Regions from separate parts of the Achromobacter sp. NPDC008082 genome, predicted to be linked through region 1. Evidence: riboswitches for the same ligand, from Rfam matches in the RefSeq annotation. Region 1 holds a riboswitch; the other holds the start of a gene.

The links. A riboswitch is a leader RNA that binds a small molecule or an ion and turns the genes downstream of it on or off. The one in region 1 is predicted to bind manganese.
Region 2: linked by a shared signal. The riboswitch ahead of ACFZAI_RS08260 (sodium:calcium antiporter) and the one ahead of mntP (manganese efflux pump MntP) in region 1 are both predicted to bind manganese.

What each region holds. Positions count from the first base shown of each region.
Region 1 covers NZ_JBIBIB010000005.1:262,927-268,156, reverse strand. Annotated here, with positions in the region: gene ACFZAI_RS21090 (TRAP transporter substrate-binding protein) at 1-1,013, opposite strand, end outside; gene ACFZAI_RS21085 (GNAT family acetyltransferase) at 1,181-1,615, opposite strand; gene ACFZAI_RS21080 (PhzF family phenazine biosynthesis protein) at 1,903-2,817, opposite strand; gene mntP (manganese efflux pump MntP) at 2,963-3,526, opposite strand; yybP-ykoY riboswitch at 3,538-3,707, opposite strand; gene ACFZAI_RS21070 (hypothetical protein) at 3,806-4,195, shown strand; gene ACFZAI_RS21065 (alpha/beta fold hydrolase) at 4,220-5,017, opposite strand; gene ACFZAI_RS21060 (hypothetical protein) at 5,164-5,230, opposite strand, start outside.
Region 2 covers NZ_JBIBIB010000002.1:266,883-272,112, reverse strand. Annotated here, with positions in the region: gene mgtA (magnesium-translocating P-type ATPase) at 1-522, opposite strand, end outside; gene ACFZAI_RS08265 (hypothetical protein) at 953-1,291, opposite strand; gene ACFZAI_RS08260 (sodium:calcium antiporter) at 1,774-2,778, opposite strand; yybP-ykoY riboswitch at 2,859-3,023, opposite strand; gene ACFZAI_RS08255 (aminopeptidase P N-terminal domain-containing protein) at 3,159-4,502, shown strand; gene ACFZAI_RS08250 (hypothetical protein) at 4,530-4,994, opposite strand; gene ACFZAI_RS08245 (UbiH/UbiF/VisC/COQ6 family ubiquinone biosynthesis hydroxylase) at 5,074-5,230, shown strand, end outside.

The sequences.
Region 1 (5,230 bases):
CCAGCCGGCTCCGCCAGCAAGCGTTCGTACACTTCTCGTGCATTCGCAAAGCCCTGGGCCTGGAGCCGGCTGACATACGCCTCCGACACCGGTTGCAGCGCCACCTTCCACCGTTGCAGCAACGCCGCGTCCGGACGCAACATCACTTTGCCCGGCGCCTGCGCGCCATCGTGAAAGGGCTGGTCCCATTGATTCCATAGCGGCCCGAAACGCGCCACCAGCCCATCGCCAGACAGGCTGTCGATCGCTTGCCGCACATCCGCAGGCAACGCGTCAAAGCGCGACTGCTTCATCACGATGAAGAAGGCAGAGGCATAGAACGGCACCGCCGTATGCCGCGTCATTTCGTCGTTGAAGCCCGCAATGGGCGTCCCCCAGTTCGTGACGATGCCGTCCAATTGATGGGTGCGCAGCGCGGGAATGATTTCGTCGGGTTGCAGCAACTTTGGAACGGCGCCCACATGCTCGAGCATCATCGCGACCGTGGCGTTGGGCGCACGCAGACGCAAGCCCTTCAAGTCGGCAGGCTCGCTCACCGTCGTGGCCTTGGTGTGAATCAGCCCTGGGTTGTGCACAAACAGCGCCAGCACTTTGAAGCCCCGGTATTCGTCGGCGAGCACGCCTTCTTGATACAGCCGCCACAGCGCCTTGGAACCGCTGCCCGCATCCGCCACCACGAACGGCAATTCGACGATGGCGCTGCGTGGAAAGCGCTCGCCTTCCGCGCCGCGCAGGCCTAGCGCAATATCCACTTCTCCGCTTTCGACCTGACTGGCCTGCTTGCGCACGTTACCCAACGGCGAACTGGCGTTCAACACTTCCACCTGCACCTTGCCGCCCGTCTTGCGTTCCAGCTCGCGCGCCCAGGGCTCCACCAGGTCCACCTGGAAAAAGCTGTTGGGCCCAAGAAAGTGAGACATCTTGAGCCGGACGGTATCCGCGTGCGCTGACATCCCGGCAAGCGCCAGCAGGATGAAAGCGCCCCAGCGCCAGCCTTGAATCGAACCCCGCATGATCATCAACCCCGTGTAATTTCCCAGACCCCTGCCTGGGTGAATTCAACGGAGTGTGCTCAGGATCAAACGGGCTCGCCAGACGGCAAGCCGTTTTGTAGGACCAAGTCGCGATCTCATGCGGGTATGTCGGACTGAATCACCCGCATCCGGCGCCCGCATGGCCATCAAAGATCGGGGATCAGGCGCTTGCCCAGGCTGATCACTTCGTCCTGGGTGAAGCCCAGGCTTTCGTAGAAGCCCTGCACGGCCACATTGCCCGAACGGATCAGCAAGTTGATTTTCGGGCAGCCCATCTCAAGCAGCTTTCGTTCGACGGCACGCATCAGCACCGTCGCGTAACCGCGCCGCTGGTGTGCGGGCGACACGGCCAGATAATTGATCCACCCCCGATGGCCGTCGTAGCCCCCCATCAGCGTGCCAACGATGACGCCATCGGCCTCACCCACCAGAAACAGATCGGGCTGCACCGTGAGCTTGCGCGCGATGTCCTTCACCGGGTCGTTCCACGGGCGCGTCAGGCCGCAGTCGCGCCACAACTGAATGATGGCGGCCTCGTCTGACGAATGGTAGGGCCGGACGGCCAGTGCTTGTTGGGTCATGCTTCGTTCCTTAACGTAGGAAAACGAAGGCCGGAAGATTCCCCTCAATAGCCGCCGCTGAATGATTCGCCAACGGACGCGAAAACAAAAAAGGCCACGAGGGGTATCGTGGCCTTCAAGAGGAAGCGCCGAGGTTTCAGCGCCTGAACGTGACTTGCCACTCAACGTAAACGTCGAGTGACTCGTCGGTTGTCCGCGCGGCATGCCGGCGCGAATTTCGGTGCGGATTGCAGTTCGTTCATGCGGGCAAGCATACACGAGGCCTCGCGCCGCCGGCAAGAATGCGATCAGCTCAAAGTCGGCGCTGGCAAGGTGCCTTCCATGACCACCACGGCCTGCCCCGCCACGCCCGCCCACACGCCATCGGCGCGCGGTTCGGCGTGCGCCAGCAACAGGCTGGCGCGGCCCATGTCCACGCCCTGGCCCACGCGTAAGCGAAGCATGCCTTCGCCCCGCAACGCCGCGCGCAACGCCGTAACCGCCGCGGTTGCGCTGCCCGTTGCCGGGTCTTCCGTCATGCGGCCGGTGAACATGCGCGCCTGGAGGTCGGTGGGCGCATCTGCCGTATCGGAGGCCGTGTCCGTGGTGTAGACGTAGATGGACTTTGCCCCGTCCAACGGCAGCAGCGCCGCATAGCCCTGCGAATCTGGCGACGCGCGGCGCAAGGCGTCGCGGCTGGCCAGTTGCGCCACCAGGAATATCAGCCCCACCGACACCACTTGCGGCGCGTGCTCTGACGTATCAATGTCAGACGCCTCCAGCTTCAGCGCCCGCGCCACCGCCGCCGCCGGCACCTCGCTTGCGCGCGACAGCGGCTGGGGCGCCAACAGCTCGACGCTATCGATGCCCTTGGCGCCCGGCTTCAGCGCAATCCGCACCAGACCCGCGGCCTCTTCAAACACAAAGGCGTCCGGGGCCGGATGGCCAGCCGTGATCATTTCGCGCGCCAGCACCACGGCCGTGCCCACGTTCGGATGCCCGGCGAACGGCACTTCACGATCCGGTGTGAAGATTCGCACCCAGGCCGTGTGCGCCGGGTCTTTCGGCGGCAACACGAAACTGGTTTCGGAATAATTGAATTCGCGCGCAATGCGTTGCATCTGCGCGGTATCGAGCCCTTGGGCGTCCAGCACAACCGCCAAGGGGTTGCCGCAATAGGTCTGGCTGGTGAACACATCGGCGGTGACGTAACGGTAGCGCATGAGAAGCGTCTCTCTTCCTGGTTGAATGAGACGAGTATGCGGACACCACGGCACCGCCGACAGACACAGAAAGGAAGGACTTCTCCCATAACAGCCTGCCGGACTAACCCGGCAAGGCTTGACTGCGCCCTGCCCTGATCTGAAATCAGGCCGACAGATGCTCGTACAGGATCGTGGCCCCGATACCGATCAGCGCAATGCCGCCCAGTATCTCTGCACGCTTGCCCGCCACGCTGCCCACCAGGCGGCCGACCATTACGCCGATCGTCACCATCAGCATGGTCGCCAGACCAATCGCCGCCGCCGTGATCCAGATGTTGTTATCGATGAACGCCAGGCTGACGCCCACCGCCATCGCATCGATGCTGGTGGCAAAGCCTGTGGCCGCCAGCAGCCAGAACGAATGGCGCGCGACCGGCGCAGCGGCTTCAGGATCATCCTTGTAGCCGTTGCGGATCATCAGGCCACCGAGCACACAGAGCATACAGAACGCAATCCAGTGGTCCCAGTCAGCAACGAACTTCGCCGCGACGGAACCGAGCGCCCAGCCGATCACAGGGGTAATCGCTTCGATGACGCCAAAGATGACACCGGTGCGCAGGGCTTCGGACAGGCGCGGCTTGCGTAGCGCGGCGCCCTTGCCGACCGCTGCGGCAAACGCGTCGGTCGACATGGCAAAGGCCAGGATCAGGATGGAAAGGGGGTTCACTGTTGGATGGCTCCGTCCGGGCGACACACACAGACTTTCCATATCGCCCGGACAAGGCTATGGAATAGTCCGTGGTCTCGCCAAGCCGAATCGGCCGTTGCGCCATGACCGAAAGGTCAAGAATGTTGACGCAAACCCTGTCAGCGCGGCTGACAGCAGGCTACTCCCCAAAGATGGCGGAAGTGTACCAAAACGCGCTTGCCAGCGCGTGGGTCGAGTACCCTGTACCACGGCGCCGCCCTCGCGGCCCGAAGCAGGCTTACCCGGAAGGAATGCACCATGGAAAACCCTTTTGGCGACTCCGACGAACCCGCCATCGACCACCGTCAATATCTGGTCCTGATCGCGGCATCGAAAGACAACGCCTCACTCGCCCAAAAGCTGCTTGAAAACCTGAAGAAGCACGTCGACGAACGCGCCGCGCCCTTGTGGATCGACGCCAAAGGCATCGGCGTGCTGCTCACGACGGATCTGGTCGCCTCGGAGATCTGGAAGGAAATGTTCCAGAAGGAACCTGGCCAGGATTACGGCGACACGCGCAACATGCTGGTGCTGGAGCTGGGCAAGGATTGGGCCGCCCGGCGCGACGACAAGATCGAACACTGGCTTGCCACGCATGTGGGCGATCCGCTGACGCCAGCGCCTAAACGGCCGGGCCGCAAGCGTTGATCGTCGGGCAATGAAGCGCTGCGGCTACGCCGCGCCCGCAGCGTGGCCAGCCACACGCCGGATGAACGTAACGAGCAAATCCGTCACCTCATCCGGCCGATCCAGACTCGGCAGATGGGCGGTGTCCGCCAGCTCATGGCCGCTACCGTTCGCCAGCATCGACGCCACCTGCTGGCTGCGCGCCTGAATGTTGGGAAAGTCACTGCGCCCCCACATCACCAGGGCCGGGGCCTGGATCTCATTCAAACGTTGATACGTCGGCAAGTTGTCGATGCTCGGCCCCCTTGGCGGCGACCGCAGTATGCCCGCGTGCATCTCAAGAAAAAGCGGGCGCGCAGCGCCTTCGACTCGCCCCTCGGGTTCCAGCGGACCATCCAGGAACAGACGCGCCTTCAACGCGTTCACGCGATCCAGATCGCGAGCGGATTCGGCTTGCTTCAACGTCGCCATCGCCTCTTGAATAGCGGCGGGTTGGGCCAAGTCAGGCGCGCCCGGCACCGTCGGCGCAATCAACGCCAGCCCGCGGACCCGATCCGGGTGCAGCAGCGCGGCGTCGAGCGCCACGCGCCCGCCTTGCGAGCACCCCACCAGAATCACAGGCTTGCCATCCGCCAAAGCATCCATCACCGCCATCAGGTCCGCCACGGCGGAATGATCTTCTGGCGTGCAATGCGTCAGCCCAAACCCACGCCGATCATAAGCAATGACCTTATTGCTCGAACTGAGCACGCGCATCTGCGCCTGCCACATGCGGCGGTCACAAATAGCGGCATGCAGAAAAACGACTGGGTCCCCGCTTCCGGCGGTCTCGGCCGCCAACATCGCACGGCCAGATGGAATCTGATGACGAAGCGTGTTCATGGGCAAGGTGAAAAGCATGGCGAAGTCGAAAATATACTCTTCGCGCAGACAATCCGGCGCGGCAATCGCAGGCGGATGACGACAAACGGGGCGGCTGAACGGCGCCGCTACGCCGCCTTCACGCCGCGTGCGGATTCCCGATACGCGACGGCACACATCGCGGTCACGACGAGG
Region 2 (5,230 bases), on a different contig from region 1:
GGCGGTGTTCTGCACCATGGCCTTCAACGCTTCGGCCGCGCGGTTTGAGCGCAATTCCTGCACAAAGCGCAGCACCGTCGAAATGACAACCATCGAGCCGATGATGACAACCGCCGTCCAGGACTGATCATCCGAGTCGGCCATCTGCACATCGGTCAGCCACGACAGGCCGGCCAACGCGGTCAGCAGCAGATTGAAGGGGTTGCGGTAGGACAGCCACAGGTGGGAATACCAGGACAGCGGCTTTTCGTGGTCGACCTCGTTGGCGCCATGGCGTTCACGCGCGGCCTGCGCCTGCGCTTCGGACAACCCGCCGCGTCCGCTGCCAAAGCGCGAAAACAGGGCGTTTAGCCCCATGCTCGACAGGTCGAGCATGCGCCGGTTGGCGCGGCGAGACGTATCGGATTCCGTGGCGGCGGCGGCGTGAGCGCCTTGTTCAAGAATGGGGGAACGCCGGAAATGGCGGCCAACGCGCCGCCGGCCCGCGGCGGACGAGAAAAAGGACTTCAGAAAGGTAAACATCGGAGTCTTCCGGTTTTTATTGTGTTGTTGTCGAAGACACGGGCACCCCGCCCGATGTGCTGCGCGCGGGCAGCAGCGGGCCGCAGCTTTCAAAGGAAAGCCGTGAATCCACCGCGTACGGGCGCGCGCAGGCACCGGGGCAATGTTGCCGGTGTCCGGATCGCGTGGAAGTCGCGCCGGGTGCGGAAAACGGAAGGGAAGCGAGCTAGGGAATCGAGACCGGCGGGTGCGGCGCGATCGTCAAGGAAGACGTCGGCCAGGCCGGGGATTCATTGCTGCGGAGTCCGTATGCGCCGGAAGAATGTCCGGCCCGTCGGCTCGCAGGGAGGAGACAGGTCAGACAGGCATGCCGGCGCCGTGCACGTGGCGCAATCGAGGGTCGGGGTCTAAGGCACTGGGCATGATCTCTCTCTTGGGTGGACAGCGCCCGTCAGGCGGCCAATGCGGCGGCTTGCGCGCCGAAATGCACGTGACGGACGGCGGGGTTGGCGCTCAGGCGGCGCGCTTGCGACATCAATTCAGCCCGCAGCTCCGGGGGGCAATTGACGGTGATGCAAGCCGACGCGAGGTTCGGGTCGCGGCCTTGGTCAATCTGCACTTGCGAGACATCCAGGCCAGCGGCGCTGAAGTCCAGGCAGATCTGCTTGCGCAAGGCGCCCAGCTCGTCGCGCGGACAAATGACCGTCAAACGCGACGTGCCGCGACGGCGGCCCAGGGCGGTGGCACGGTCTACGCCAGCGCGGCGTAGGAACAAGTCGAAGAAACGCATAACGACCTCCATTGCAAGAATGGGGAACGGTCATCGCGAGTACGCGTGCACGCGCAGACGCGGCGCATGGCGGGCGTACACAAGACGTGCACGAACGCTGGCGCTGCGACGAGCGGCGGTTCTGGCGGTTTATGCTGGGGAATGTCCCGGCAAGCCGAAGGCTTGCGCTATTGCCTGGGCAAAATCAAAGACCCGGGGCTTGGGATACGCCGCAACCTGTATGACAGGATGCGGCAGATGGAGCTCTGCGTGTTTCCTGTCAGACAGCGATGTCGATGCAAGATCGACTACTTTCGCCGGAATCGGTATTCACGAAGACTGCTCCTGAGATGGATAACAGGCGGATTTTACGCGGGTTTCCACTGATGGACAAGGGTTGACCGCTTAATTGTGGGCTTAATTGCGCAAGAGGCAGCAAAAAGAATGCAAAAGCGGCGCAACGCCCACAGGCCCTGCGCCGCCGGTTGCATTGCGCGTAACAATCAGGCGTAGAAGTGCCAGCCCAGATAGGCGGCGAACAACGCATAGAACCCGCCCACCGCCGACAAGGCCGGCACGCTCATGACCGAACGGCGAAAGCGCAGCCACAACAGCCCGATCGACAGCATCGTGAACAGGCCAGCGGCCAGCAACGGGGCGTCCAGCAGCCAGGGGGTCATGAAGATACCGAGCGCGCTGGGAATGGTGGCCTGGATCATCATCGCGCCCGAGATATTGGCTAGCGCCAGGCGTTCCTTGCCCTGGCGCACCCAGATCAGCGCATTCATGATTTCCGGCAGCTCGGTCGCAACGGGCGCCAGCAGCAAGGCGGCCACATGGGGCGATGCGCCCATCGCCACGCCCAGCAATTCGATCTGGTTCACAAACACATGCGACGCGCCGGCGATGACCACCAGCGCCAGGATCGTCTGCGTGGCGGCCCAGAACATGGACGGGTCTTCGTCACGGGGGCGCAGTTTCAGCGGTTCGAGGTCTTCGCTGTCGGTGCGCTCTTCGTCATGGCTTAGCTCGCGCTTGATATACAGGCCGTAAGTGGCCAGGAACAGGATGCCCAGCCAGGGCTTCCATGCGAAGGCCAGCAGCCCCAGCCCGACCTTGAAGATGAAGATGCCCATGAACCAGGCCTGGTCGCGGGCCAGCCGGCGCTGGTCCGCGTTGATACAGTTGGCTTGCGTGGCCTTGCCCCGGCGGGCGCGCCACAGCGCAAAACCGACCACGGCATAGGCCAGCGTCGCCAGCACCAGCGGGCCGCCCATGGCGGCGCCGACGCCGATATCTTTCTGTTCAGGGGTATCGCCGAACACGACGGCCATGAAGGTCACCGCGCTTTCAGGCAAGGCGGTGCCAAAGGCGGCCAGCACGGTGCCAGTGGCGGTGGCGCCCAGGTGGAAGCGATGTCCGACCCATTCGACGCCATTGACGAAGAATTCGCAGGCGAAGTAAATCACTGCCGCGGACAGGAAAAACAAAAACAGCGTGAGCAACATAGGAACGAAGCCGGACGAGCAGAAACCAATTGGCGCGACGCTACGGCTCGCCCGGCTAGGGTGAACGCAACGCGGCCAAAGGTCTCGCCTGGCTGATCCATGCTGGCGGGCGTGCCGCTTGCATGGAGACCGTTAGCGCCATGGAGTTCTAGTAACCGCACCGCGGCCCTGAACCACCAAGTCTGTTGACGCTAACTCCTTTGGGGACAAAGGATGGCTACTCCCCAATGACAGAGCCGCGATTGTAGCAGCGCCAACATGACCGTCCAGTGAATCCCGAGCAGGCTGCACAGGTTCGCGCCGCACTGTTGTTTGCACGCGATAGCGGGGTAAAGTAGGCCGCATCCACAGCTTTCGCGGGGTTCGCGCCCCTGCCCGCCATGAGCCTGCCTCCCGCCGATATCATCCCCTTCGCCGCCCGGCGCCAACGCCTGATGGAGCGGATGCGCGCAGAAGGCGGCGGTATCGCCATTCTGCCGACCGCCCCCGAGGCGATACGCAACCGCGACGCCGAATACCCTTACCGGCACGACAGCGACTTCTTCTACCTGACCGGCTTCACCGAGCCGGCGGCATGGCTGGTGCTGATTGCGGGCGCGACCGACCGCGCGCTGCTGTTCTGCCGGGAACGCCACGTAGAGCATGAAATCTGGGAAGGCAAACGCTTCGGCCCCGAAGCCGCCGCCGCGCATTTTGGCTTCGACGACGCGCACCCCATCGACGCGCTGGATGAACTGGTGCCCAAGCTGATGCTGGATCACCCTACGCTGTACGCGCCGCTTGCGGGCGATAAACGCACCGACGGGCGCCTGCACCGCTGGCTGGCGTCGGCCCGCGAGGCCAGCCGCGCAGGCCACGCGCCGCCCACCCGCCAACAGGACATCCGCCCCCTGCTGGCGGATATGCGTCTGATCAAAGACCCCTCTGAAATCGCCGCGATGCGGCGCGCGGCGAAGATCTCAGCGGGCGCGCACGCGCGCGCCATGCGCGTGGCCCGCGCCGGCATGCACGAATACGAACTGGAAGCCGAGCTGCTGTATGAATTCCGCCGCCACGGCGCGCAGGCCGTGGCCTACAACAGCATCGTGGCCACAGGCGCCAACACCTGCGTGCTGCACTACCCCGCGGGCGAGGCCGTGCTGCGCGATGGGGACCTGGTGTTGATCGACGCTGGCTGCGAAGTCGACAGCTACGCCAGTGACATCACCCGCACGTTCCCGGTGAATGGCCGCTACAGCGGCCCGCAGCGCGCGCTGTATGACCTGACGGTGGCCGCGCAGGAAGCGGCGGCGGCGGCCACCGCCCCCGGCCGCAGCTTCAATGACGGCCACGAAGCCGCGCTGCGCGTGCTGGCGCAAGGCATGCTGGATTTGAAACTGTTGAAGGGTTCGCTTGACGGGGTGCTGGAATCGGGCGACTACAGCCGCTTCTACATGCATCGCACCGGCCATTGGCTGGGGCTGGACGTCCATGACGTGGGCGACTATCGCCAGGCGGGCACGGCCCACGGCGCCGACCGCCCCTGGCGCACGCTGGAAAAAGGCATGATGCTGACGATTGAACCCGGCATCTATGTGCGCCCGGCCGACGACGTGCCGGAAAGCTACTGGAACATCGGCATCCGCACCGAGGACGATGCGCTGGTCACGGACGAAGGCTGTGAATTGATCACCCGCGGCGTGCCGGTACAGGCCAGCGAGATCGAAGCGCTGATGCGCGAATAGATGTGGCCCGGGGGGCGGCCTGGCGGCCTAGAGCACCAGGCCGTCCAGCCAGCCCATGGCCACCCAGACGTAGACCACCACCATGGCGATGGCGAACATCGACACAACCGAGCCCACCAGGCACGCCAGAATGGCGACCAGCACCGGCCCCCAGCCCGTGGAAGACGGGCGGCCGTGATCGGGGTTGTAGAGACGGTCGAATTTCTCGTCGGACATCAATGAGAACACCGCGCTTTCGATGAACCCGTCGATCATCGGAATGAACAGCAGGAAGAACGCGGGGTTGTCGTACCAGACCGGATAGAACCGGAACGCACAGAACAGGCTGACGACCGCCAGCAGCGTGACCAGCCACGCGTGGCGGCGGCCCAGATACCACCAGTGGGCGCCCAGCCAGCCGAACAGACAAGCCAATAAGCCCACGGCGACCTTGCCGCGCGGGCGGCGGGCGGATACGGCGGACAGCGAAGAGGAAGCCTGAACCTGCGTCATAGCAATCAACCGGGAAGGTGGGCCGCGCGACCCGCCGCGCTGGCTGTCCGGGATTGTAGTGGACGGTTAAAATCCCGCCATGACTGCATCCGCCTTCGACATTGCGATTCTTGGCGCCGGCCCCGTGGGCCGCGTGCTGGCCCTGATGCTGGCGCGCGTGGCGCCGGACCCGGCCCGCATCGCCCTGCTGGCTGGCGCCGCGCCGGCCCCGGCCGCGCCCGCTGCGGCGGCGCCTG